2 regions of the Pseudoalteromonas sp. 68 DY56-GL68 genome follow, and region 2 is predicted to be linked to the other one. Evidence: predicted binding sites of a transcription regulator. Region 2 holds the regulator's gene; the other holds the start of a gene.

Region 1 (11,741 bases), 330 kb from region 2:
ATAACATCACAGATTCAAGTAAAAGATAAACCACTGCTAATTTTGCACCGTAAGCAGGTGCTGCATGGCTATCAACTATTTTTCCAAGCCCTAAAAACAAAAGTAAAGTCAAACCAAGAAATGCAGGACCCAGTACGAGTGCGAACAGCAAGCTAAAACTCTTTAGCTGAGACAGCATACTTTTAAGGGTAGTCGTATATGCTAGATATCGAAAAGAGAGGAATGAGATGTATCTGGCAAAGTAGTCAATCATAATGATGAACACTCAAAACCGTGCTGTAAAAATACCTCCGGTTCATGGCTTGTTATGATGATCTGCCCATTAGGTTTATCATTGAGGTAGCTATTAAGCAATTTGAGTAAAAACCGAATGCTTTCTTGGTCTAATGCTGCACTCGGTTCATCTAACAACAAAAATGGGGTTTGCTTTAAAAAAGCAATAATAAGCTGGCACTTCTTTTGATTACCACTCGACAAAGCACTAAAGCGGGTATTGAGGTGCTCATCAAACCTAAATCCAGTAATAAGTTGCTCTGGTATTTCTTTCTTTACCGCCTTACAACTAAGTTCAATAATTTGTCGCGCGGTTAAAAAATCGGGCAGCGCAATACGGTCACTGGCAATCGAAACATAACTTTGAACAGATTCAATTGTTTCACTGTTGAACAAAACATACCCTGATTGTGGATTTTCGAGGCCTGCAATGATCATCAGTAATGTTGTTTTTCCCTTGCCATTAGCTGCTTGTAAGCAGGTTTTTTTGCCGTTGAACTGCTTATTATAATTTTTAAAAACTTGAGCTGAAGCGAAACGCTTATTGAGATCTTTAATTTCTATCATGATTATTCCTTTAATTGTGGAAAAATACTAACACACTGGTGTCCACATTTAGTTACATGATTTGTAACAAATATCGACGCTCGAAGGCTTGCGTTTATAAATTGAACAAGTAAGACTCTATTGCGGAAAAATAAAAAGGAATAATTACAATGAAACCGAGTTTCCAATTAGCAGCCATTGCTTGTGCGCTCAGCCTTGCATTAGCAGGATGTTCACAGTCAAACCAATCAACAACTAATACTAATAACCAACAGCAAGTCCAAACAGTTAAACAATATGATGCTGAGACCTTTTTTGATACAACCTCAATTATGGGTAGCAGTTTTTCACCGAAGGGCGACAAAGTACTAATAAGCAGCGACGAAAGCGGTATTTATAGCTTGTACGAAGTCGATATTAAAACCGCCAAGAAAACCCGCTTAACAGATTTTGAAGACAGTACTTATGCAGTCGCTTATTTCCCTAACGATGAGCGCGTATTATTTACTAAAGACTCAGGCGGTAACGAGCGTTATCACATCTATGTGCGCGAAACCGATGGCACAGTTAAAGATCTCACCCCCGGTGAAGAAACTAGAGCAGGGTTTGCTGGCTTTACTGAAGACGGTAAACACTTCTTTATAACCAGCAATCAACGCGACGCTAAATTTATGGATCTGTACCGCGTTGATGCTAACAGCTATGAAGTGACCCCTGTTTATCAAAATACTATGGGGCTTGATGTCGGTGCAATCAGCCCTGATGGCCGTTTTATTGCTTTATCGAAAAACAATTCGAACAAAGACAGCGATGTATTCATTCTTGATACTCGCAAAAAAACGCTTAAACCAGAACTCATCACTCGCCATGACGACGATGCCAAATACTCTCCTGAAACCTTCTCAAGAGACAGTAAATCACTGTATTACTCAACCGATGCCAAAGGTGAGTTTGCAGAAATTTGGCGCTATGATTTAACGACTGGCGAGCATAGCCCTGCCCTCAAAGATGAATGGGATGTGAGCTTTATTTACTTCTCTAAATCTGGTCGTTATCAAGTAAGTGGTGTTAATGCTGACGCAAGCACTAAGGTGTCGATAATCGATACCACCACAGGTAAAGGCATAGCTATGCCATCGCTGCCTGCTGGTAATTTACGTGGTGTAAACTTCTCTGCTGATGAAAAAACCATGGCGTTTTACTTGAATTCAGATACCTCGCCAAGCAACTTATTTGTGTGGCAACTCGGTGAGTCGAAAGCGAAACAGTTAACCAACACATTAAGTGATGCGATTGATCAAAATGACTTAGTTGAAAGCACAATTGTACGCTTTAAAAGTTTTGATGGTTTAGAAATCCCTGGGGTTTTATATAAGCCTAAGCAAGCTAACAGCAACAACAAAGTACCAGCTTTAGTTTGGGTGCATGGCGGCCCAGGCGGACAAAGCCGCACAGGTTATAGTGCAATGCAGCAGCATCTAGTCAATCATGGTTATGCCATTTTTGCAGTCAATAACCGTGGCAGTTCAGGTTACGGTAAAACCTTCTTTCATTTAGATGACAAAAAGCATGGCACTGACGATTTACAAGATATCGTTTATGGTAAAAAACACCTGCAAAGCTTAGATTGGGTTGATGCAGACAAAATTGGCATTATGGGGGGCAGCTACGGTGGCTTTATGACCGCCGCAGCACTTGCCTTCGAGCCTGAAGAATTCAAAGTAGGTATTAATATCTTTGGTGTAACAAACTGGGTTAGAACCTTAAACTCGATCCCACCATGGTGGGAGAGTTTTAAAAAGGCGCTGTATGATGAAATGGGCGACCCCGCGACAGACGGCGAACGTCACCGTGCAATTTCGCCGCTCTTTCATGCTAAAAACATCACTAAGCCATTAATGGTGATCCAAGGTGCTAACGACCCACGGGTTTTACAAGTTGAAAGCGATGAACTTGTTGCCGCTGTAAAGGCAAATGGTGTGCCTGTCGACTATGTGTTATTTGATGATGAAGGCCATGGTTTTACTAAAAAGGAAAACCGTATTAAAGCCTCAAACGCATACCTTGAGTTTTTAAATACCTACTTAGATAAGTAGTAAAACAGTAAAGGTTAAAGGCCGGTTTTATACCGGCTTTTTTATGCAAAATACCTGTATACAAGCAAAATTTAGTATTTCATACAGTACTGTACGAAATACTGTATGAATTTAGTGGTAGATTTTTCACCTTTTTAGCTCTTCAAAGAAAATCATAACTACATGTTTAATAACAACTAAATATTTTTAATTAAAATAAAACTGAACTATTGGTTAAAAAATAGCAAAAAAGTACTTGCGCAAAAACACTGTATAAACTACTGTATACACATACTGTATAAACAACCAGTGAGTGAAAGTTATGTTACAGCCAATTACATTAAGAACAGTTAAAAGCTACCAACAAGATAACGACAAAGCGTCTGTTAATTTAATTCAAATTGAAGACGAAATATCAGCAACCTTTGAGTTATTAAAAGTATTGCATCATTACAATAGCCAAAATGCATGGACACTATTAATTGCCCCTGACCATGTACCTAGCAAAGCATTATTAGATTCGTGTTCGATTGATACCAGCAAACTACTTGTGATCAGACAAAAGCATTTAGTTAACCTTGAGTACGTACTTAGCTCAGCATTACATAACGGTAATTTTGCTGCTGTGATCACATGGACAGATATTGTAAACAATCACCAACTTGATTCGATGAACTTAAACCTTGAGCAGGCATCAGCTAAGTTTTATTGCTTTACAAAAAGCGCTCAGTTAAACAATTTAGTACCCCAGCCACAATAGGCTTGTTAAAATAACAATTTACAGTTTTAGGTAAGTTGTTATGACATCACTCACACACCCCCTTTGTCCTTGTGGCAGCGAATCGACTTACGAGCTTTGCTGCCAGCCTTTTCATACCGGTGCAAACCAAGCTGATACCCCAGAGCAACTTATGCGTTCTCGTTTTAGTGCATACGCGCTAAAAGATGCAAAATATGTATTTAGTACTTATGTACAAAGCCAGCAAGCCGCGAACCCGGTTCGCGAAATTAAAGATTTTGCTAATAGCTGCCGTTTTACCAAGCTAAACGTTTTAGATACTGAATATAACGAGCAAGAAGGTTTTGTAGAATTTAAAGCAAATTACTTTTACCAAAACTTGTATTGTGAGTTACACGAAAAGTCGCGTTTTATTAAAGAAGATGGCCTATGGCGTTACCTAGATGGTGATATAACGCCCGTTGCAGATATTAAAATTGGCCGTAATGATGAATGCCCTTGCGGTAGCGGCAAAAAATATAAAAAGTGTCACGCAATTTAAATCACGGCTATTCACTTTTTATATAGCCAATCTAAACCTTGACTGGCCGTTGTAGGGAAAGCCGTTGCGTGGTGGGCATGTGGAATAACAAATAAATTTGTCATCACGTGTTCGCCACTTTGCTTATTAATTTTATCTACTAATTGTTTAGTACCAGAAACCATTTTTTCACCTTCACTCTCTTCAAGCTCACCCACTGCGATGTAAACTTTTGTTGTGTTGGTAGCTGGTTGTACAGTCATAGCTAATATTGAGTTTTCTTTAAACCACACTGATGGACTGCCAATTATATAGCTTGAAAAAAGCGTCGGCTCGGTAAATAAGGTATAAGCAACAAACAGGCCCCCTAACGAATTACCGACAAGCGTCTTTTGCGTGTCAGTGCGATAATGCGTGTTAATATAAGGGATAACAGTCTGTTTTAAGTAATTTAAATGTTGCTTTGCGCCCCCTGTAGCACGTTTCCATGTCTTATCAACAAACGGTGTGTAATCATGAATTCGGCTATTTAGCCCAGGTATGCCCTTTTGATAACCAACGGCAACAAGAATTACTTCCTCAATGGAGCCTGAATTCATCATAAAACGGCTAGCACCTGAGGCTATGGGCAAACTGTAATTGGCGTCTAACAGATAAACCACTGGATAACGTTTCTGGTTTTGTTTTTGATAGCTACGTGGCAGTTTGATAGTAATGGGGTATTCATTTTCTGTATGTTTATCTTTTAGCAAAACTGTATCAGTGCGCGGCAGAGTAAAGGGTTCAGCCCAAGCGGTAAAGCCTGTTCCGAAAATACAGAACATCAAAATAAAAAGTATATTAGGCATCGTTAATCCTTTAGCCATTTCTTAATGGGTAACACCCACTCATCTTTTGGCTCATAAAATGCGCCATGAGAGAGTCCTGTATTAATGCTTATTTCTTCGAACTTAGTAACTTCACTCCTATCAATTAAAAATTGGCAAGAGCCAACCTGATCAGACCGTTCAAAGATTGAGTAAACCTTACCGAATGCCCTAACTGATGGATGCTTTTTAATTAAACCGGCACACCCTGCTAATATTATTAAGTTAATATTTGTGCGTTTAAGTTCATTGGCTGCCAGTACCGATAATGCCCCACCTCGAGAAAAACCGACCAGACTAATATGCGACTCAGGAACACCTGCCTTTAATAAGATGTCGACATCAGCAGCTAACTTTTTAGCAAATAAAAATGGGGCTGTGCCTTTTTTTCGGTGGTATGTAATTAAGTTATAGGCTGGATCTGCTAGTGCTTTTTTAATTGCAGGAAAATCATAAATGCCATATTTTGGATGGCGTGGACGAGTATGCTCACCTTCGACGATGTAACCATGAGAATAAAAAACATAATGCTCATTGCTATTGAAGCTACTAGGAAGCTCATCATAAATAGTATTTGCTTGGACTTGGCATCCGCAAATAACAAGTAGTAATAAAAAACGGCGCATACTAATCCATAGCTAGGCAATAAAAATGGGCCATAAGGCCCACTCTTAGATTCGCTCGTTTGACGTTTACTCTTCGTCAAACTCTTGTAATTGTCGCTGTGCAGGACGCGCTAAGATTTCAACATAAAACGTCATAAGTCCTTTGGCTTCAATATCGCTAATGCATTTGTTGATCTCTGCCACATGCACAACCTGAGCATCTTCTGCAGATTCGCCAAACTTACAGTCAAACGCCCAATAATCAGCCCCTTCAGGAAGTGTTTTGTTGCGTTCACGTTTTAAGTATTTTTTTACTTCGTGTTTGGCTGCATCAACCATACGAGGATATTTGATTTTCTCATGGTTAAGCGTGAATGTTTTTTTCATTATGGTCCTAATAACTTGATTCAATAGTCATGGCATAAAGCCACTAGGTCGCATTATAACAAGCACATTTAAAATTAGCTGTAGTTTTTAATAATACGCTGAAATTTACCTATATTACCTATTGTAGCGTACAAGAAAGTTATGACAATGGAATTAATTATTTAAGCTGTCGCTAAGTACAAAGGCTGATGAATTGATTCGTCTTTTAAGCCATCATAAAAAGCCGCTGCGTCCATTTGTGGTCGCTCTGTAACACTATTATTAGTGTAATAACGCTTTCTAACAGCAGGTTCGCAATTATCAATGACATTTAATGGCACATGGCATTTATCATCACGAATTGTCAGTGGCTCTGGGTTTAAACATTGACGTAAACGAATGTCTGTAAGTCCACCACTTAGAAGACGAAATGCATTTTGCTCGCCAATTAGCATGTCAAATTGCTCTGGTGCTAATACTTGCTTTGGTCCCGCCCCTAACTCATTACGTAGCGCTTGCTCAGATATTTGGGTGTTAGCTAACTCTGATTTTGGTAGGTGAAACTGACTAAAGTCGAGCACATCATGAGAGAGCATTGCCAATAGTAAAGCAAATTCTCCACTGCGTTGCTCATGAACACTTTTATTAAGACGATTATCAAGTTGACTCTCATTGAGTAACAAACCATCAATTTGCATAGACTTTAGCCGAATAGTTTCAAGATTAACCAGTTATCGGCATTAATCCATTTTTCTTTAGTTTTTTTCTTTACTTAAATAATCAGTTTGCTATTATCAGCGCCGTTGCATTGGAGGGGTTCCCGAGCGGCCAAAGGGATCAGACTGTAAATCTGACGGCTCAGCCTTCGCTGGTTCGAATCCAGCTCCCTCCACCACTTTTCTACGCTCAGTTAAGTGGGGCCAAATGCAATAACAATTAGTGTGGAGGGGTTCCCGAGCGGCCAAAGGGATCAGACTGTAAATCTGACGGCTCAGCCTTCGCTGGTTCGAATCCAGCTCCCTCCACCACTTTTCTAAACGACTTCTCTTTATATCTATTTTGTTATTATCTCATTGCCATCGTAACTGACTACCGTTTACTTTTAACCACTGACTTGCTTTTTTATAATCAGGGTAAAAGCGACTCACACGCTGCCAAAATACAGAACTGTGATTCATATATTTTAAATGCGCAAGTTCATGGACAATTACATAGTCGATTACCCACGTTGGCGCACAGGCTAAGTGTAGGTTGAAAGTTAACTCTCGACGTTGATTACAGCTCCCCCAGCGACGCTTATAATGTTGCACTTTTAACTGCTCTGGCAATGCCTCCTGCATTTTCAAGCAGTAGTCGTGAATACGCATTTCAAGGTAGCTCTCTAGCTTGTGATGTAAAAAGTCTTCCAGTAATGACAAATACTTACTCTCTGTATTCTTTACACGTGATGACACTGATAAGCTCAGCTCACTTGAGCGTTCATTTTGTTGCCAGTGACTACTTTTGCCTTTATTAAGTTTAATTGCTAACGGTTGGTTAAATAAGTTTATTACGCCCGTTTCCAATGGAAACTGCTGCATTTGTGCTTGTGAAGCTTGCTTAGCAATTTGTGCTTGTACCCAGTCTTTTTTAGACACGAGCCAGGACTCTATATCACCTAGTGGTACAAAATGCGGCGCGTAGACTGTTAGCTGCTGCTGAGCTACTTTAATCGCTACTGTTTTCCTACGTTTACTGCGTTTTAATGTGTAATCCAACAAAAAATAAACCAATTCAATGCATAAAATCTTGGTATTACATTTTACCCTGTAAAATACCTGCTAATCTATAAATATGACTAACAAATAAGTTTTCATTCTTATGCCTGATAAACCCTGTTGTAGTTATACCTCTCCCACAGGAAAAAAGTGCCAAGAAACTGATATGGGATCTGGCTTTTGTTTTTGGCACGACAATAAATTTGATAAGTCTGGGCTTGAACTAACGCAGAAATTGGAGCGTTACGCTAAAAAAGGTGGGTTATTACAAGGCTTACAATTACAAAGAGCTAACTTATCTGGGCTTAACTTAATTAAGCAAGATGATGAAGAAGGCTATGAGCTCTCTTACTGCAATTTCTATCGAGCAAACCTATCTGGTGCACATTTATTCAATAATAAAATTGCCAATGCCTCACTCATGAAAGCAAATTTGCATAACGCGAGCCTGCATTACTGTGATTTGAAGGACACAAACTTACTTGGCGTTAAACTCAACGATAGCCGCATCGATAATATTGATTTGGGAGAAAAGTTATTACAAGAATCACAAGCAATTAAAGCACGAAAAAATAAACAACATAGTCAAGCACATGATCTATTTGAACAATCCGAAGAGATTTATCGAAATCTTCGTAAAGCATCGGAACATCAGGGTCTTTTTGAACTCGCGGGTAACTTTACTTATAAAGAACTTCGCATGAGACATGCACAGTACCCTAAGGGTTCTACAAAGCAAATTACCTCCAGCTTTATTGATATGTTATGTGGTTATGGGGAAAAACCTGAAAATGTGATTCGCTTTAGCTTATCACTGATAATCTGTTGTGCTATTTGTTATTTTTTATTTGGCGTGAGCTATGACAATACTGTTTTGCAACTAAACTTTGATAACTCCTTTTCACAAAATTTATCAGCACTTTTAAATAGTATTTATTTTAGTGTCGTTACCTTTACCACCTTAGGCTATGGAGACATCACGCCTATTGGCCTTTCAAGACTGATAGCGGCTATTGAAGCATTTTGTGGTAGTTTCTCTCTTGCGCTGTTTGTGGTGGTATTTGTAAAAAGAATGACGCGCTAGTGAACGATAAACGAGCCTTGATGTTTTTTTGCCTCATACATTTTTTTGTCTGCACGATTAATTAGCTCCTCGGCATCAACCGTGCTATCAAGAGGGGCAGCAACCAAACCAAAACTTAAATGAAGTTCTGGGTAACGGGCTTCGAATGATGCTATTAGCTTATCGCAAATGGTAATTGCATTTTGTATTTCACAGTCAGGTAAAATCATACAAAACTCATCTCCGCCATAGCGACATGGAATATCAATTTCTCTAATATTTTCATGAAGATATTGTCCTATATATTTTAATACTTCATCCCCTTTTAAATGGCCTTGCGTATCATTTACTGCTTTAAAGTTATCTAAATCAAAATACACAACGGTTAAAGGCAATTTATGTCGTCTGGCTCTGGCGAGGTCTCGCTGCAACAGCTCTTGCATTACTCTGCGATTATATAGATTGGTTAGAGGATCTAACTTCGCTAACTTTTCAAGCTCTTGTGTGCGCTGTGCCACCTTTTCTTCAAGCCCTTTGGCATAAACCTCTGTGCGGCGTTTTGCATTTTCTATTTCACCGACAAGGCTATCAATATAAGTATCGAAAACCAGCGTGGTATCAAAGTAAATCAATTTATCAACTGTTTGCAATGTTAGGCTAAGCTCAGCTTGATCAGTTATTGTTGTTCGCAAAACCTTAAAAATTATTTCTTTTAGCGTACACACCGCCGAAAGGTATAGCTTGGGCTCAACACCAATTCGTTTATGCACCATACCAATACGCAGTCGGTTGTTTACATACTCGTTCTCATACTGACCACAAAATAAATCAATGATGTACTGCCGCTGCGCATCTCTTAGCCTAGTCAGTGTATCCGCGTCACCAATCAGTAAAGATATTTCGTCGACTTCGGTTTGTTTTTGGTAAAACTCATTCACCATATTCTCAATTGATGACTCAATCACTGCCTTATAATTACTCAAAGATTTAAGACTCTGCGAGGTAAGACCAAGAAGGCTCATTCGATGCTGAATTTCAACATCGTTTATGTGCATTTGCTCTACTAATGTCTGCTCAGTTCTACGCATAAAGGACCTATAACTACACAACTGTTAATTAAATATAGCTAATGAAATAAAACCTACGTACCTGTGTAGTAGGTTTTTCTCTAAATTCATGTAGATTTGTATTAGACTGTAATTACATGCGGCGATGTAGAGTTATTATGCTAGCGAAATTTTTTATTACTGACCAAAATCCAAACTTAATTATTAGTGGTGTTTATGATCCCAGCTTGGTCATCCTCTCAATCGCAACAGCTATATTTGCCGCTTATTTTTCACTCCACCTAATTGATCTAGCAGACAGAACCCGCTTCGACTCTTATAAAAAGTTAAGTAATGCAACCAGCGCATTAATACTCTCAGGTGGTATCTGGAGTATGCATTTTATTGGTATGCTGGCTTTTTCGCTGTGTACTAAAATAAGCTACTCTCCGGGGCTCACCTTCTTCTCATTTGTACCTGCCTTTTTAGCGTGTTACACTGGTATGTCTTTTTTACGTAACAAAGATGTCAGCCATATTCCTCATACCGTAAAGCTACTGATAAGTTCTGTACTGTTAGGTGCTGGCATTGGCACGATGCATTACACTGGTATGGCAGCAATGGAATTAAGCCCTTTGCTTCGTTACGATCCACTATGGTTTGCTGCCTCTATCGTTGTAGCTGTGCTACTCTCTTTTATTGGTTTGTATGCCCGTTTTCATTTAAGAGATCATTTTAAGCGTCTCAGTCAATTACAAAACCGTGTCATCTGCGCCACCATTTTAGGCTTGGCCGTTGCGGGAATGCATTATATGGGAATGGCAGCCACACGTTTTGTCGCAACCTCACCCTTTCTTTCTGAAAATGAAGATAACTCACACCTGATTTTCATTGCCGTCAGTGTTTCATTTGCAACCGTATTACTCACCGCTATCGTCGGAATTATTAACGGAATGATCCGCTATCGCATGCTGTTAGCTGAAAAATCAGCAGAGGAGTCTCGCTTAGATGCCATATTAAGTACCGCTATAGATGGTATTGTAACAATAGATATTAAAGGCATTATCTTGAGCTTTAATAAGTCAGCAGAGAGTATTTTTGGTTGGAAACAAGAAGAGGTACTAGGCAAAAATGTTAACATGCTCATGAATGACGATATTGCCAATCAACATGATGGCTTTTTATCTAACAGCGCAAATCATGAATTGAAAAAAGTCATCGGTGTGAATCGAGAGGTATGCGCAAAACATAAAGATGGCCACCAATTTCCAATTCGCTTGGGCCTTGGCGAAGCTAAGCAACCCGATGCAGAAACATTATTTGTAGGCTTCATAACCGACTTAACACAGCAGCGCGCGCTACAAAAGAGTTTAGAGGAAAAAGAACAGCAATATCGCACGTTAATGAATAACACGCCTGGCGCTGTTTTTCGCTGTTTATTAGACGATCATTGGAGTATGTTGTTTATAAGTCCAAGAGTTATGGACTTAACAGGTTATAGCCACCAAGAGTTTGTATCTCAAGCCATCACTTTTTCAGACATCATCAATAAAGACGACGAAGCTCATATTTCAGAAGTAATGGCCGAAGCTATTGCTAAAAATAATCAATACGCTGTTGAATATCGTATTCGTCACCGCAGTGGTAAAACAGTATGGGTTCTAGATCAAGGCTCTATCAACGAAACCGCCGGTGCTGATGAAAAATGGATTGATGGTGTACTTGTAGACATTACAGATCGCCATGAGTATGAAGAATCCCTTATGCAAGCGAAACATGAAGCAGAAGCCGCTGCACAAGCCAAGCAATCTTTCATGGCAAATATGAGCCATGAGATCCGTACACCGATGAACGCAATTATCGGTTTTAGCGATATATTAATGGA
Region 2 (11,741 bases):
GGGTGTATCAAGTGGTGAAGGTGAATTAAAGCACGGTGATGAGCTGGCAATTAACCCAGGTCAAGTATTTGGCCCAATTAAAGGTGTTGAGACAAAAGATCCTGCATTTGGCCTTGATGCAGTATGGATCAAGCCAGATCAAAAAGACGAAGCCCAATCTCTTGGTTATACGGTTGTTGATTCTGCGACTGTGGTTGCTACACACATTAGTCAGTTGCTCACGAATAGCGCAGCCTTGCTACTTGGACATGAAGAAGTACAAAACTTATTAGATATGTTAGCGAAGAGCCATCCACGTCTTGTTGAAGGATTGGTGCCTGACGTTCTACCACTCACTACCGTTGTAAAAGTACTACAAAATTTACTTAATGAAGGGGTGGCAATTCGCGATATGCGTTCGATTGTTCAAACCCTTGTTGAATATGGCCCACGTAGCCAAGACCCTGATGTGCTAACGGCTGCAGTGCGAATTTCACTACGTAGACTTATCGTTCAAGATGCTGTTGGTATGTCTTCTGAGATCCCTGTCATAACCTTGGCGCCTGAGTTGGAACAGATGTTGCATCAGTCACTTCAAAATGCAGGTGACGAAGGTGCCGGAATAGAACCAAGCCTTGCAGAGCGACTTCAACAATCATTGAATGAAGCGCATCAAAACCAAGAAATGGCCGGTGAACCTTCAATACTGTTAACGTCAGGAATGTTACGCACTGTGTTATCTCGTTTTGTTAAGTACACGATTCCAGGTTTAAGGGTCATGTCTTATCAAGAGGTACCAGACGAAAGACAGATTAAGATTGTCAGCTCAGTAGGCCAACAATAGGATAGTAAAGGGGTTGAACCATGAAAATTAAACGTTTTTTTGCTAAAGATATGCGCACTGCACTTAAAGAAGTGAAAGATGAGTTAGGTGTTGATGCGGTTATTATGTCAAATAAAAAGCTCGCTAACGGTGTTGAAATCGTTGCAGCTGTAGATTACGACAAAGCAGCCCCAAAAGCCGAAGCCGCGCCCGCAGCAGTGCAATCAAAACCTGCGCCACAGCCTAACTTTGTAAAGCCTGAACCAATGCGTGCTAAACCTGAGCCGCAAGCAAAAGTTGCTGATAGCCTACAAGCGTTACTTGAGCGTCAAGCCCCACGCCCTCGTTCGCCTGAGCTTGCATCTATGTTTAGCCAATCTGGTATCGATACAGGCGAGCACTATCAGCCTAAAGAGTCAAGCTTTCAGCAGCAACCTGAGTTTGCTCAAAAGCCACGTTACCAAGAACAAGCTGCACCTCGTGTGCAAACGCAAGCTCATAGCTTAGGTTTTGATGACTTAGATGCAGGCTTTGATGATTTAGATTCGCCTGTTGAGCAGAAAAATTCTGCGCCTGCTAATCAATCAGAAATGGCGACAATGCGTGAAGAAATGAATGCGATTCGTCAATTACTTGAACATCAAGTATCGGGATTAATGCAGCAAGATATGGCCCGTCGTGATCCAACTCGTGCGTGTATGATTGACCGTTTAGCGGGGATGGGAATTGAGCGTGATGTTGCTGAGCAAATGGCGTGTTTTATTCCTGACGATGTTTCACGTCAACAAGCTTGGCAAGCACTCCTGCAAATGGTTGAAAACCAAATGCATACGACCAATAACGAAATCTTACGTCAAGGCGGCGTGTTTGCACTTGTTGGGCCTACAGGTGTTGGTAAAACAACCACTGTTGCTAAGCTTGCTGCGTTAGGTGCGCAAAAATACGGTGCTGACAAAGTTGCATTAATTACGACGGATACATACCGTATTGGTGCCTACGAACAACTTGCTACTTATGGCCGTATTATTGGCTGTGGTGTTAAACAAGTAAAAGATGCAAATGAATTAGCTGAAGTGCTATACCATTTACGTAATAAGCGACTAGTATTAATAGACACAGCAGGAATGAGCCAACGTGATTTACGTTTGACTGAGCAGCTTAATACACTAATGCGTAATCAGCGTGTTGATATTCGTAGTTACTTAGTATTAAGTGCTACAGCACAAATAAATGTGTTGCAAGAAACCGTAAGACACTTTAAAAAGGTGCAACTAAGTGGTTGTATATTCACTAAGTTAGATGAATCACTAAGTTTAGGTGAGATTATTAGCATAGCGATTCAAAATCGCCTTCCGATAGGGTATCTTACTAATGGTCAGCGAGTTCCTGAGGATATTCGTGTTGCAAATGCCGAAAAACTAGTGAAAAAGGCTGAACAATTGTATTTAAAACGAGCAAAAGCACAACATTCACGACGTCAAGCAGTAGCGTCGAGCACAGTAGGGATGTATGATTAACACAGTATTAGATCAAGCAAGCGGCCTGCGCAAAATGAATCAAAATAATAATAGTGGCGTTAAAGTAATCGCTGTGACTGGCGGCAAAGGTGGTGTGGGTAAAACCAATGTTTCATTAAATACCGCTATTGCACTCGGTCAGCAAGGAAATCGAGTATTAGTTCTCGACGCCGATTTGGGATTGGCAAACTGTGACGTCATGCTTGGCCTTCGTGTTGAACGTAACTTATCTCATGTTTTATCTGGCGAATGTGAGCTGGATGAAATCCTTGTTGAAGGCCCTGCGGGAATTAAAATAGTTCCTGCAACCTCTGGTTCGCAAAGTATGGTGGAACTTAGTCCTTCTGAACATGCTGGCCTTATCCGCGCGTTTAGCGAATTAAACACTGAGTTTGATATATTAATTGTCGATACCGCCGCGGGTATTTCTGACATGGTATTAAGCTTTTCACGTGCAGCACAAGATGTTGTTGTGGTTGTGTGTGATGAACCTACCTCGATTACCGACGCCTACGCACTCATTAAAGTACTGAGTCGTGAACACGGTGTGTATAAATTTAAAATTGTTGCCAATATGGTCCGCAGTATGCGTGAAGGCCAAGAATTGTTTGCTAAACTATCAAAAGTAACCGATCGTTTCTTGGATGTATCTATGGAATTAGTTGCAACAATACCGTATGACGAAAATATGCGTAAATCGACTCGACGCCAAAAAGTGATTGTTGAGTTGTTTCCTAGTTCGCCAGCAGCAGTCGCATTTAAAACATTAGCAACAAAAGCAGTTAAGTGGCCAATACCAAATCAACCATCAGGTCATTTAGAATTTTTTATTGAAAAACTAGTAAACGGCTAACTATGACAACATCGGTGAATAAAGCGATGGGATATCAATCAGCAAACAATTTGAATGCGATTGTCGAAAAGCATGCCTCTTTAGTCAAAAAAGTGGCATGTCATTTAATTGCTCGTTTACCCGCCAGTGTTCAATTAGACGATTTAATTCAATCAGGCATGATTGGCCTTATTGAAGCATCAAAAAACTTTGATGCGAGCAAAGGGGCAAGCTTTGAAACCTTCGCTGGTATTCGCATTCGTGGTGCGATGCTTGACGAAATTCGTCGGGGCGATTGGGCGCCTCGCTCTGTTCACCGAAATGCCCGCCTCGTTGCTGAAACCATTGCCTCATTAGAAAGTACTTTAAATCGAGAGCCAAAAGATACAGAAGTTGCTGAAAAACTTGATATTACGCTTGATGAGTACCATCATATCTTACATGATGTAAACTCCAGTAGAGTACTGGGTATTGAGGATTTAGGTGTTGATGAAGATGTCATCACACCAATGGGCCAAGATTTAGCACTAGACAAACCGTTTAATAACGTTAAAAATGAACGGTTTAACCAATCTCTATTAACGGCTATTCAATCGTTACCAGAAAGAGATGCGCTTGTTTTGTCTTTGTATTACAACGATGAAATGAATTTAAAAGAAATAGGGCACATACTCGATGTAAGTGAATCGCGTGTGAGTCAAATACATGGTCAGGCGATGATTAAGCTCAAAGCAAAAATCAATGACTGGATTAATTAGTAGTAAGTAAATATAGGTTCAAACCTCACCGGAGGATGTTTTGGATAAAAACATGAAAATTCTTGTTGTTGATGATTTTTCTACAATGAGACGTATCATTAAAAACCTGTTAAGGGATTTAGGTTTCACCAATGTGCAGGAAGCTGATGATGGTTCAACAGCATTACCAATGCTACAAAATCAAGAATTTGATTTTGTTGTCACCGATTGGAACATGCCTGGCATGCAAGGTATTGATTTGTTGAGAGCAATTCGTGCCGACGATAGCCTAAAGCATATTCCAGTGCTGATGGTGACAGCTGAAGCGAAAAAAGAACAAATTGTTGCTGCTGCTCAAGCGGGTGTTAATGGTTACATCGTTAAACCATTCACTGCTGCGACACTGAAGACCAAATTGGAAAAAGTGTTTGAACGTTTAGGTTAATCTAAGGGGAGAGGCTTATGTCAGCACTTGCTGCGCCTCAAATAAGTTTAGAGCAAGCTCGTCAACTTGTTGAGTATCTTGAAAATGGTGAACAAGAAAAAGCAGATAAGCTAATACTTGATACAGCATCAAAAGAACAATCAGAGTTGTTTGCAGAGGTCGGAAAATTAACGCGACAACTCCATGAAGCGCTAAAAAACTTTGATCTCGATACGCGTTTAACAGGCTTAACAACGGAAGCAATTCCTGACGCTAAACAGCGCTTAAATTATGTCATGGAAATGACAGAAAGCGCCGCTAATAAGACCATGGATGCAGTGGAAGCAAGTTTGCCAATTGCTCAGCAACTTGCAGACGATATAGCGACGATAAAACCTACATGGGATCGTTTGATGAATCGAGAAATTGAGCTCGGTGAATTCAAATCATTATGTCATAGCTTAGATAAGTTTATGAACAGCTCGCAAACTAAAACAGATGAGCTACAAGGCTTGATGACAAATGTGTTAATGGCACAAGATTATCAAGACTTAACAGGGCAAGTTATACGCCGAGTCATCGAGTTAGTGCGCGAAGTAGAAGACAGTTTAATCAATCTTTTAACTGTGTTTGGCAGTCAAGAAGATGGTCATCAAAAACAAGAAAAACAGGCCATAGAACAAGCACCTGCACAAAGCGATACGCTAGCAGGTCCTGAAGGGCCAATTATTGATAAAGAGTCTCGCGATGATGTTGTCTCAGGACAAGATGAAGTTGATGATCTATTATCAAGTCTGGGCTTCTAAGAGGAGAGTAGCTGCATGAGCTTTGAAGTCGATGAAGATATTTTACAGGATTTCCTAGTTGAAGCTGGGGAAATCTTAGAGCTTTTGTCAGAGCAATTAGTCGAACTGGAAAATAACCCAGAAGATAAAGATTTATTAAATGCTATTTTTAGAGGCTTCCATACCGTAAAAGGTGGGGCTGGCTTCTTAAGCATGACAGAACTTGTTGATGCTTGTCATGGCGCCGAGAATGTCTTTGATTTATTACGTCAGGGCGGGCGCACTGTTACATCTGAATTAATGGATGTTATTTTACAGGCTCTCGATACAATAAATGAAATGTTTACGACCATTCAGAATCGTGAGCAGCCAGAGCCTGCGGATCCTGTCCTCCTTGAAGCCCTTCATAAATTAAGTCACCCACCAAGCGCTGAAGAACTTGCTGGTGAAGACACATCAATAACAGAGGCTGTTAGCACCGCGCCTGAAGAGCCACTTGTTGAAGAACCTCTCATCGACAGCTCAGAAGTAACTGCTGATGTGGCAACGGATAACACCGATGAAGACGACCCGTTTGCATTTGATATGTTGTTTGACGGTGGTTTGGCTGATACTCAGCCTGATGCACAAAATATTGATGAAATAACCGAAGATGAATTTGAAAGCTTACTTGATGAGCTACATGGTAAAGGGCAAAGCCCTGCAGCTGTTGAAGCAGAAAAAGTAAGTAATGACAGTGATGATATCACTGATGATGAATTTGATAGTTTGTTAGATGAACTTCACGGAGTTGGTAGCTTTGGTGAAGTAAAATCAACGAGCACACCAGAACAAGTGTCGGCTGAAAAGCCTGTTAGCACAGCATCACAGCCTGCTGGCAGTGAGGGTGACGATGAAATCAGTGACGATGAATTTGAAGCCCTGCTTGATGAGTTACATGGTAAAGGAACGGCGCCTAAATCATTAGAGCCTTCATCACCAGCACAGCCTACAGAGCCAAAAGCGCCTGAAGCTGCGAAAGCTGAGCCTAGTAAACCAGTGCCTCAAGCAAAACCATCAACCCCTCCTCCTGCAAAAGCGGCTCAGCCTGCTCCTGTTGCAGCTAAAGCAGAGCCTAAGCCAAGTGCCGCTGCGAAAAAAGCACCTGCACCACAGGCGGAAACGACGGTACGTGTTGATACTAAACGTCTTGACGAGATTATGAACATGGTTGGCGAACTGGTACTTGTTCGTAACCGCTTAGTCAGTCTTGCTAATAATACCAATAGTGAGTCTATGGGTAAGGCTATCTCGAATTTAGACGTTGTCACAGCTGACTTGCAAGGTGCTGTGATGAAAACACGAATGCAGCCGATTAAAAAAGTATTTGGCCGTTTCCCTCGCGTTGTTCGTGATTTAGCACGTAGTTTGAAAAAAGATATTAATTTGCAGTTGGTTGGTGAGGAGACTGATTTAGATAAAAACTTAGTTGAAGCCCTTGCTGATCCACTTGTGCATTTGGTCCGTAACTCAGTTGACCATGGTATTGAAATGCCTGATGTACGTGAGGCCGCAGGCAAGCCTCGTACAGGTACTGTTACGCTATCAGCATCACAAGAAGGCGACCATATTCTACTTACCATCCGTGATGATGGTGCCGGTATGGACGCTGAGAAACTGAAAAAGATAGCAATCAGTAAAGGTGTTATCGATCATGACCAAGCTAGCAGACTATCTGATACAGAAGCGTATAATTTAATTTTTGCTCCTGGCTTCTCAACGAAAGAAGAGATTTCTGACATTTCGGGCCGTGGTGTGGGTATGGATGTGGTGAAAACCAAGATTACCCAATTAAATGGCTCAGTGAATATTCAGTCAGAACTTGGGGTCGGTACTGTACTTGAAATTAAAGTGCCGCTTACATTGGCCATTCTTCCAACATTGATGGTTATTGTTGGAGAGCAAACATTTGCGTTGCCACTTGCAGGTGTTAGTGAAATTTTCCACCTCGACTTAACCAAGACGAATGTTGTCGATGGGCAGCTGACGATTATTGTTCGTCAAAAAGCTATTCCGCTCTTTTATCTAGAGCATTGGTTAGTGAAAGGTGCAAATAGCCAAGAACGCAAAGCCGAAGGACATGTTGTTATTGTTCAAATAGGTACAAAACAGGTGGGCTTTGTTGTTGACTCATTGATAGGTCAAGAAGAAGTCGTTATCAAACCGCTAGATGCTTTATTACAAGGTACACCAGGCATGGCGGGTGCGACGATTACCTCTGATGGTGGGATTGCACTTATTTTAGATGTGCCAAGCATGCTTAAACATTACGTTGGCTAGCATTATTTAAACTCACTATTCTAAGTGCGCATTAATAGTGCGCACTTACACTGAACACATAACAAGAGAGTGCCAATGGCAGTCAAAGTATTAGTAGTCGATGATTCGAGCTTTTTTCGCCGCCGTGTTAGCGAAATTTTAGAGCAAGATAGTAATATCCAAGTTGTAGGCTTTGCCGTGAATGGCAGAGAAGCTGTTGATAAGGCAAAAGAGCTTAGGCCTGATGTTATTACTATGGACGTTGAAATGCCTGTTCTTGATGGTATTAGTGCCGTCAAAGAGATTATGGCTGCAACACCAACGCCTATTTTAATGTTTTCTTCATTAACTCGTGATGGTGCAACAGCAACACTTGACGCGCTTGATGCGGGGGCTTTGGACTTTTTACCGAAAAAGTTTGAAGATATCGCTCGAAATAATGAAGATGCAATCGCACTTTTACAAAATAAAGTAAAAGAAATTGGTCGCCGTCGCATTTCACGTTTTACACGTCCTGCTCCGCCACCTAGTCCTGCATCTACAAGCACAAGAAGCGGTGGTATTGTTCAGCCTGATCGTAGTTTCAGCCGCCCAGCACCAGCTCCGGCTTCATCGACGAGCAATGTGCGAGCTTCAGGCAAGCAGTATCAAGTTGTCGCAATTGGTACATCAACAGGGGGCCCTGTTGCTTTACAAACCATATTAACTCAATTGCCAGCTAATTTTCCGCACCCTATTTTGCTGATTCAGCATATGCCTGCTGCATTTACACCTGCTTTTGCTGCGCGACTAAATGGTTTGTGTAAAATTAAAGTGAAAGAAGCGCAACAAGGCGACCGATTAGTACCAGGCACCGCTTATTTAGCACCGGGTGGTCAGCAAATGCTGGTAGAAGGGCGTGGAAGCTCTCGAACATTACGTGTTTTCGAGGATGATAGTCCTCGCATTACATACAAACCGAGTGTGGATGTAACATTTGCAAGTGCTGCTAAAGCATTTGGTGGTGATGTATTGGCAGTTGTACTTACTGGTATGGGGGCTGATGGTCGAGATGGTGCCCGTATGTTAAAACAAGCTGGTGCGACGATATGGGCGCAAGATGAAAAAACCAGTGTTGTTTATGGTATGCCGCAAGCCGTTGCCAATGCAGGCCTTGCTAGTGAGAGCTTAGCGCTTAACGACGTTGCTGCACGTTTAACACGAGAGACCGGTTGTGGATAAACTGTCGTTTCTTGGTTTAATTGTTGCTGTTAGCGCCATTGCTTTTGGTTATGCGCTTGAAGGTGGGGTGGTAAGCGCTCTATTTAATGGCCCCGCACTGATTATCGTGCTAGGTGGTACCTTAGGCGCTGTAATGTTACAAACACCAAGCAGTGTATTTTCTAAAACAGTAAAAATTAGCCATTGGGTATTTTTCCCCCCTTATCACGATATAGATGCAGCCATTGAGCAGGTGAAGCGTTGGTCTCAAAAAGCGCGCCAAGAGGGGTATCTTTCGCTTGAAGACGAGTCCTTAGCACATCACGATCCTTATGCGGCAAAAGGGCTAAGTATGTTAGTTGATGGAGCCGGTGAAACTAAGCTTAGAGACACACTTGAAATCGACTTAATGCTCGAGCGTGAAAGGTTAATGGAAGTGAGCCGTGTATATGAAGCCATGGGTGGCTACAGTCCAACCATTGGTATCTTAGGTGCGGTACTTGGGCTTATTCAAGCAATGCAATTTATAACTGATCCTGAAAAGCTTGGAGCAGGGGTCGCGACAGCATTTATTGCGACCATTTACGGGGTTGGTTTAGCAAACTTACTTTTCTTACCAATGGCAAATAAATTAAAGCAACAAATTGAACAAAAAATGCTGTACCACGAATTACTTGCAGAAGGGATTATAGCTATTGCTCAAGGTGAAAGTCCGTTAAATATTGAACTCAAACTTGAGGCGTATCGTGTTGAGCGTCCAAGCTTAGTTCGCGAGTAATTCCTATGATGCGCCGTCGCATGCGTCATAAAATTCAAAAAAGCCAACATACAGAGCGTTGGCTTGTTTCTTATGCTGATTACATGACCATTATGTTTGCCTTTTTTGTGGTCATGTATGCAATTGCCATTAGCAAGAATGAAGATTTCCAAGTGTTATCTGATTCACTAGAGCAAGTATTTGATAAATCAGCGCGTACTCATCAGCAGGCTGGAACTGGGATACACGGTACTGGCATTTTAACTGACCGCGTTACGCCTGAAAGTGACGTTTTATATGGCGAAAGTATACTTAAAGAAGAGCAAGGACCTAAATTAATCGATGGGCAAGCTGATACCAGTAATATCGAAAAAAAGCATTTAGGAAAACCGCTAGATAGTTTACTTAGCAAGCTACAATCAGCATTGATTGATGAGATCCGTAATGGAGAGGCAAACCTTGAGCTTAATCAAGACTGGCTGATAATTGAATTAAGTTCAGGCATGTTGTTTTCATCGGGAAGTGCTGTTGCTCAACAACGTGCTAAACAAGTTGTTGCATTAGTTAAAGATATTATCGCTCCTGTAGATAATTACATTCGTGTAAGAGGTTATACCGATAACGAAGGTATTCGTAATGAAATATTTCGATCTAACTGGGAACTGTCGGTCGCAAGAGCAACATCAGTATTGGTTGAGCTTGAAGAGCTAGGAATAAACCCTGCTCGCATGGCCATTGAGGGATATGGTCAATACTCACCCTTTTCTAGTAATGACACAGAGCAAGGGCGTGCAGAAAACCGTAAAGTCGTTGTGGCTCTTTCTAAATATGGTTTACCAGAACAAGCACAGCAGGATACCAATGAGCAGGCTAATCCTAGTGTAAAAGAGAGTACAGAAATTGAGTTGCCAAGCAATGACAACACGATTAAAGTGATCCAATTACCTCACGGTGGCATTCGAATTACCACGCGCAATGAACAATAATAAGGTGTGATGTGAAAATTTGGACAGTAGCGAATCAGAAAGGCGGAGTGGGGAAAACCACAACCGCTGTTAGTCTTGCTGGCACGCTTGCATTACAAGGGAAGCGGGTATTATTAATAGATACTGATCCACATGCTTCATTAACTTATTATTTTGGTATCGATTCAGAAGAGTTAGAGATTAGCGTCTACGATATTTTTGCTCGTGGCAACAGTATGGCCAGCGAAGAAATCTTACAAGCACTTTGCCCGTCAACACTTGAGAACCTAGATATTTTACCTGCAACCATGGCGATTGCGACCCTCGATAGAAGTATGGGCAATAAAAATGGTATGGGTCTTATACTAAAAAAAGCGCTGGCAAAAATTAGCGAACATTATGACTATGCAATTATCGACTGTCCGCCTGTATTAGGTGTATTAATGGTTAATGCCTTAGCTGCCAGCGAACGTATTTTAGTGCCAGTACAAACAGAGTTTTTGGCTCTCAAAGGCCTTGATCGCATGATGCGCACCATGGAATTGATGCAAACATCGCAATCTAAACAATATCAGTATACGATTATACCAACAATGTACGACAAACGGACTAAAGCATCCCTTGAAGCCTATAAAACTCTGCAGGATAATTACAAAGATAAAGTGTGGTCGGGTGTAGTACCGGTTGATACCAAATTTAGAGATGCAAGTTTGGCGCAGCAAGTACCTATTCAATTTTGTCCTCGATCACGAGGGGTATTTGCGTATCGCGCACTGCTTGATTATTTAGTTGCACAAGGTTAAAGATGAGTAACAAACACTTATTTGCTAACGAAAAAGTGATGACCCAATACTTGGGGGCATTACTGTGCGAGGAAGAACCTGAACAGCAAAACCTTGAACCTGTGGCTAAGCTACTTGAACAAGTAAATGAGTCAAAAGATAACCCGTTACCTTTAGAAGTAGAGCAAAAAGTAGAAACACCGGTTATTGAACCTATTAAAGAGCTTGAGAAAACCGAGAACCAAGCTAATATCAAAGATATAGTAGAACAAAAACAGACTGAGATTGTTGCTAAAACCTCGTCTGAGCGACAAGAAGACTACTTTGATGGTGAATTTCAAGCACTGTTTTTTGAGGTTGCAGGCTTAACGTTAGCTGTTCCCTTGAAAGCATTAGGGGGCATTCATCAATTAACAGAGGTTAATCAGTTATTTGGCAAACCTAAGTGGTTTAAAGGTGTGATGCTAAATCGTGATGAAAAACTGAATGTAGTGGATACAGCACGTTGGGTGATGCCTGAAAAGTATGATGAAAAATTAGAACAGTCACTCGATTATCAATATTTAATCACCTTAGGTGACAGTCAATGGGGATTATTGGCTGAGAAGCTTGTAAATAATATTACACTTCGCGAAGAAGATG

Evidence for each region. The regulator FliA, encoded in region 2, starts transcription of late flagellar genes. The targets are predictions, from matches to a motif close to CTAAAGNTNNNNNNNNNNNNGCCGATA.
Region 1: a site for FliA is predicted at 6,723-6,749, ahead of NYF15_RS14290 (VC2046/SO_2500 family protein). Genes of this name have one in related genera too.

Annotation. Positions count from the first base shown of each region.
Region 1 is NZ_JAOCZL010000020.1:526,574-538,314, reverse strand. Features, by position in the region: gene NYF15_RS14330 (DUF6136 family protein) at 1-253, opposite strand, end outside; gene NYF15_RS14325 (ATP-binding cassette domain-containing protein) at 250-840, opposite strand; gene NYF15_RS14320 (alpha/beta fold hydrolase) at 990-2,915, shown strand; gene NYF15_RS14315 (SulA-like leucine-rich domain-containing protein) at 3,217-3,654, shown strand; gene NYF15_RS14310 (YchJ family protein) at 3,695-4,174, shown strand; gene NYF15_RS14305 (alpha/beta hydrolase) at 4,186-5,001, opposite strand; gene NYF15_RS14300 (alpha/beta hydrolase) at 5,004-5,645, opposite strand; gene NYF15_RS14295 (DUF6172 family protein) at 5,712-6,011, opposite strand; gene NYF15_RS14290 (VC2046/SO_2500 family protein) at 6,173-6,688, opposite strand; tRNA gene NYF15_RS14285 (tRNA-Tyr) at 6,801-6,885, shown strand; tRNA gene NYF15_RS14280 (tRNA-Tyr) at 6,934-7,018, shown strand; gene NYF15_RS14275 (M48 family metallopeptidase) at 7,061-7,747, opposite strand; gene NYF15_RS14270 (ion channel) at 7,851-8,831, shown strand; gene NYF15_RS14265 (GGDEF domain-containing protein) at 8,828-9,898, opposite strand; gene NYF15_RS14260 (PAS domain S-box protein) at 10,036-11,741, shown strand, end outside.
Region 2 is NZ_JAOCZL010000020.1:198,566-210,306, forward strand. Features, by position in the region: gene flhA (flagellar biosynthesis protein FlhA) at 1-823, shown strand, start outside; gene flhF (flagellar biosynthesis protein FlhF) at 844-2,319, shown strand; gene NYF15_RS12730 (MinD/ParA family protein) at 2,312-3,172, shown strand; gene NYF15_RS12735 (RNA polymerase sigma factor FliA) at 3,199-3,909, shown strand; gene cheY (chemotaxis response regulator CheY) at 3,950-4,333, shown strand; gene NYF15_RS12745 (protein phosphatase CheZ) at 4,351-5,118, shown strand; gene NYF15_RS12750 (chemotaxis protein CheW) at 5,134-7,416, shown strand; gene NYF15_RS12755 (chemotaxis response regulator protein-glutamate methylesterase) at 7,492-8,616, shown strand; gene NYF15_RS12760 (flagellar motor protein) at 8,609-9,373, shown strand; gene NYF15_RS12765 (flagellar motor protein MotB) at 9,379-10,338, shown strand; gene NYF15_RS12770 (ParA family protein) at 10,350-11,120, shown strand; gene NYF15_RS12775 (chemotaxis protein CheW) at 11,123-11,741, shown strand, end outside.